2 regions of the Aeromonas sp. AE23HZ002T15 genome follow, and region 2 is predicted to be linked to the other one. Evidence: riboswitches for the same ligand, from Rfam matches in the RefSeq annotation. Region 2 holds a riboswitch; the other holds the start of a gene.
The links. Region 2 has a riboswitch for thiamine pyrophosphate ahead of thiB (thiamine ABC transporter substrate binding subunit). Riboswitches for the same ligand answer to the same signal wherever they lie in the genome.

Region 1: another riboswitch for thiamine pyrophosphate. It lies ahead of thiC (phosphomethylpyrimidine synthase ThiC); the one in region 2 lies ahead of thiB (thiamine ABC transporter substrate binding subunit).

The regions. Positions count from the first base shown of each region.
Region 1 is NZ_CM201342.1:2,191,187-2,193,574, forward strand. Features, by position in the region: gene thiC (phosphomethylpyrimidine synthase ThiC) at 1-1,183, opposite strand, end outside; TPP riboswitch at 1,424-1,537, opposite strand; gene ACT5M9_RS10145 (hypothetical protein) at 1,612-2,097, opposite strand; gene ACT5M9_RS10150 (DUF5666 domain-containing protein) at 2,179-2,388, opposite strand, start outside.
Region 2 is NZ_CM201342.1:3,381,138-3,383,525, reverse strand. Features, by position in the region: gene ACT5M9_RS15875 (transglutaminase-like domain-containing protein) at 1-586, shown strand, start outside; gene ACT5M9_RS15870 (PilZ domain-containing protein) at 757-1,047, opposite strand; TPP riboswitch at 1,139-1,229, shown strand; gene thiB (thiamine ABC transporter substrate binding subunit) at 1,283-2,263, shown strand; gene thiP (thiamine/thiamine pyrophosphate ABC transporter permease) at 2,260-2,388, shown strand, end outside.

The DNA.
Region 1 (2,388 bases), 1.2 Mb from region 2:
AGATCTCGCGGAAGTGCTGGTAGAGGAAGTTCTCCTTGTGGTGTGAGAGGCACCACTTGGCCATGATGCTGCCACCGCGAGAGACGATGCCGGTGAGGCGCTTGGCGGTCATGGGCACGTAGCGCAGCAGCACGCCGGCGTGGATGGTGAAGTAGTCCACCCCCTGCTCGGCTTGTTCGAGCAGGGTGTCGCGGAACAGCTCCCAGGTGAGATCCTCGGCGATGCCGTTGGTTTTCTCCAGGGCCTGATAGATGGGCACTGTACCGATGGGCACAGGGCTGTTGCGCAGGATCCACTCGCGGGTCTCGTGGATGTAGCGGCCGGTGGAGAGATCCATGACGGTGTCGGCGCCCCAGCGGGTAGACCAGACCAGCTTCTCGACTTCTTCCTCGATGCTGGAAGTCACCGCCGAGTTGCCGATGTTGGCGTTGATCTTCACCAGGAAGTTGCGGCCGATGATCATGGGCTCGGCTTCCGGGTGGTTGATGTTGCTGGGGATGATGGCACGGCCGGCGGCGACTTCATCGCGCACGAACTCAGGCGTGATGTTCTCCGGCAGGCGAGCGCCGAAGCCCTGACCCGGATGCTGGCGCAGCAACAGCTCGGAGCGCACGCGCTCGCGGCCCATGTTCTCGCGAATGGCGATAAATTCCATCTCGGGGGTGACTATCCCCTGGCGGGCATAGTGCAGCTGGGTCACCCAGTTGCCAGCCTTGGCGCGGCGGGGTTTGGGCAGGTGTTCGAAGCGCAGATGATCCAGCCCCTCGTCCGCCAGGCGCTCCTGGGTGAAGGTGGAGCTCAGGCCCGGCAGCGGCTCGGTGTCGCCCCGCTCCAGCACCCAGGCTTCCCGCAAGCGCGGCAGGCCGAGGCGCACGTCGATCTCGGCGTTCTCGTCCCCGTAGGCGCCCGAGGTGTCGTAGACGGGCACGGGATCGTTCGGCTCAAACTTCGGCTCCTCCTTGGTGCCGCCGACGAAGGTGTCAGCCAGGGCGATCTCCCGCAGCCCCACCCGGATGTCGGGGCGGGAGCCTTCGATAAAGATGCGCCTGGAGTTGGGATGGGCCATGCCCTTTAGGTTGTCGATAAAGCGCTGGGCGCTGGCACGTTGCTCGCGGCGACCGGCAGGTTTGGCTTGTTCTGAAACGGACTGGACTTCTGGTGCAGACTGGATTGGGGTAGACATAGCAAAACTCACATTAACTGGTTGAAGTTATGGGTGTTTGCTTGTCTGGAGTTCGAGGAGAAGATGAACCTGCGAGCGGATGTGCGTCGAGAGGGAGTGGCGCCAGTCTGCTGACCCCTCCAGCCTTGCACAGACCCTCCCTGATGGGATGGTTCGGCGAGGCAGACTCCCTCTCGTGCGCTGGCTTGCCGGGGCTGGCCCTGTAGCAAGCAGGAAGCGGATGCTCCCGAGCGCGGCAACTCGCAAGTTACCCTTGTTTCCCTTCGCAGGTTCTAGCCTGATCAGGTTCCACGGATCCCGAATTAACGGTCTCAGCTTAGCGTCGTTCGACGGTCAGCACTCCGACAAGATGGCGCCAGTATAAGTGGGTAAACAGAAAGTACAAGCCTATAACAAATCGGACCTCATCATCAGGCCGACTCCCAACCTCAGCGCTCGGGCAGCAACTCTTCCGGATTGGGGATCAGCACCTCGGTCAGCCGCCCGTCCTCATCTCGGGTCAGCACCAGTTTGCGCCCCCCTTGCAGATCCGCCGGGCTGCCGTTCAACCAGCGGGTCTGGGTATCGAACACCAGCACTCCCAGCTCCTCGAGCAGCAAGGTCTGCCCCACCACGGCGAGCAGCCTGTCTTCCGCCCGCAGCCACTGGCTGCTCTGGGCCGCGCTCGGCGGGCTGCTGAGGAGGTGGATCAGCTCGGCGACCCCATGGCGGCTCTCGATGGCGAGCCGCATGCCTGGCTTGAGGGCATCCGGCCCGTCGATGCCCACCAGATCGGCGCTGCCGAGCTCCAGTTCGGCCCCCTGAAACTGCAGGCGGATGCCGTCGTTGTGTTCCAGTTCCACCAGCCAGAGCTCGGGCTCCATGGCCAGGGCACCGAGTGGCAGCATGCAGAGGATGAGCGGGGTATTTGTCATGGGGACCTCAGGGTCGTGGCGACTCGAGGTTTAACTATGGGCCGGGTCCGGCCTTTTTTCCGGCCGTCGGCAATCCGGGGGTCAGTCCTCTTCCTGGCAACAACTCAGACGCATGCCGTCAAACTTGCACTCCAGCTCCAACCAGCGTCCCTCGAAGGGGGCCAGGCTGCCATCCGAGGCGACATAACCCCAGATCCGTCCCTGCTCCACCGGCCCCTCCAGATCCATCTCGTCATCCTCCTCCAACGCCTCCACCTCGCGGATCAGGCGGCGATCGCCCCGCATCTCCCC
Region 2 (2,388 bases):
ACCCGAGCAGGCGAAACTGGAAGCCGAGTGGCTCAAGCAGCACTACTTCCAGCGCTTTACCCCATACGATGGGGTGCCCGCCATCAAGCAGGATCACGTGCGTATCGCCCTGGAGAGCCGGGCCGAGCTGGCGCCGCTCGCGGATCAGCTCAAGCGGCAGGGCACCACAGAGGTGGAGGCGCGCCAGCAGACGGTGGCCTTCATGCTCGACTTCGTGCAGGCCATCCCCTACCGCCTGCTGGACAGCCAGTCCGGCCGGGCCGGCAAGGGGTTCCTGACCCCGCGCCAGGTGCTGGAGCAGAATGCCGGGGACTGCGACAGCAAGGTGACCCTGATGGCGGCCATGCTGGCCCAGCTCTTTCCGGAACTCCCCCAGGCCATGGTGTTTGTGCCTGGTCACGCCTTGCTCGGCGTCGCCCTGCCCGCCAGATCGGGGGATGCCGTGCTGAATTGGGAAGGGCAGACCTATCTGCTGATGGAGCCGACCGGTCCGGCCCAGCTCCCCATGGGCCAGCTGGCCCCCACCAGCAGGACCCTGGTCGACAGCAGGCAGCTCAGCGTGCAACCCGTGCTGGCCAGCCAATAAGTCGTGGCAAAGCTGCATGGATGAGGCGTAGATCGGCCCATCCATCGCCATCAGATGGGCCGGACATGGAAAGATGGGGGCACTACAGCCGCAAGCTATGCTGCCTGCCATCAAAAAACATCGGCCAGCAGATGCCGGCCGATTAAGAAGCAGGGGAATATGTCGCCGGATCAGGCTTGGGGCAGGAACTCCAGCGCCAGCAGCAGGCCCTTCTCCTCCTCCAGCACCCGCACTATGCGGGCCTGGGCCTCGAAGGGGGGCAGCAGGTTGCTGCTGGTGGCCAGGCTCACCCTGAGGGGTTGAGCGACATCGAAGTCATGCTGGTTTATCTCGACCCCCATGCCGTTGGCGCTGAGATCCCGGCAGACCCCTTCCAGCACCCTATGCTGCTGATACAGGGTGACGGGGGCATTGATGACCATGCGTTGAAAGGCGCGTCTTTCCTTGGTGCTGGTGATCACTCGGGGCTTCCTCCATGGGTTGGGCGCGCAGGATGCGGCCCGCTGAACATAGTGCTGGCCTCCCCCGGAGAAGGTCAATACAATGCGAATCGTTTCTCAAACGGGGTGCGGTTTACCGCTGAGATTATACCCGTGAACCTGATCCAGATAATGCTGGCGGAGGAATTTGAGGCATGGCGCTCGTTTTTTGCGCCCTCATCCGCTGGCAGCTCGCAACCCACAGGGAGTGCCATCGATGAAAACCCTACTGCTGGTCGCCACCAGCCTGCTCAGTGCCCAGGCCTTCGCCGCCGATACCCTCACCGTCTACACCTACGGCTCCTTCGCCAGCGAATGGGGTCCGGGCCCCAAGATCAAGCAGGCCTTCGAGAAGGAGTGCGGCTGCACCCTCAAGCTGGTGGCACTGGAAGACGGGGTCGCCATCCTCAACCGGCTGCGACTGGAAGGCAAACACAGCAAGGCCGACATGGTGCTGGGGCTGGACGACGCCCTGGTGAGCGAGGCCAAGCAGAGCGGCCTGTTCGCCCCCCATCATACGGATCTGTCCGCCCTCAAGGTGCCGGGTGGCTGGCAGGACGACACCTTCGTTCCCTATGACTACGGCTACTTCGCCTTCGTCTACAACAAGGACAAACTCAAGACTCCGCCCAAGAGTCTGAAGGAGCTGGTGGAGCGCCCGGATCTCAAGGTGATCTACCAGGATCCCCGCACCTCCACCCCGGGTCAGGGGCTGATGCTGTGGATGAAGTCCGTCTATGGCGACCAGGCCCCCGCCGCTTGGGCCCAGCTTGCCAAGAAAACGGTCACCGTCACCAAGGGCTGGTCCGAGGCCTATGGCATGTTCCTCGATGGCGAGGCGGACATGGTGCTCTCCTACACCACCTCCCCGGCCTATCACCTGATCGCCGAGAACAAGGCCCAGTACCAAGCCGCCGCCTTCGAGGAGGGTCACTATCGTCAGGTGGAGGTGGCCGCCAAGCTGGCGAGCGCGACGCAAGGCAAGCTCGCCGACCAGTTCCTGCAGTTCATGGTCAGCCCCGCCTTCCAGCAGGCGATCCCGGGGGGCAACTGGATGTACCCTGTGATCGACACCCCACTGCCCAAGGGCTTCGAGCAGATGATCACAGTCGCCAAGCCGCTCAGCTTCACCTCTGACGAGGCGGCTGCCAATCGCAAGGGCTGGATCCGGGAGTGGCTGCAAGCCGTCACCCAGTGAGTCATCACTTCGTGAAACCCCAGTCTCGTCCTCTCTGGTGGCTGCCGGGTAGCGCAGCCACCGCCGTTATCCTGCTGCTCTCCCTGGGCCCCCTCGCAGCCCTCTTGTGGCAGGCGGGTACGCTG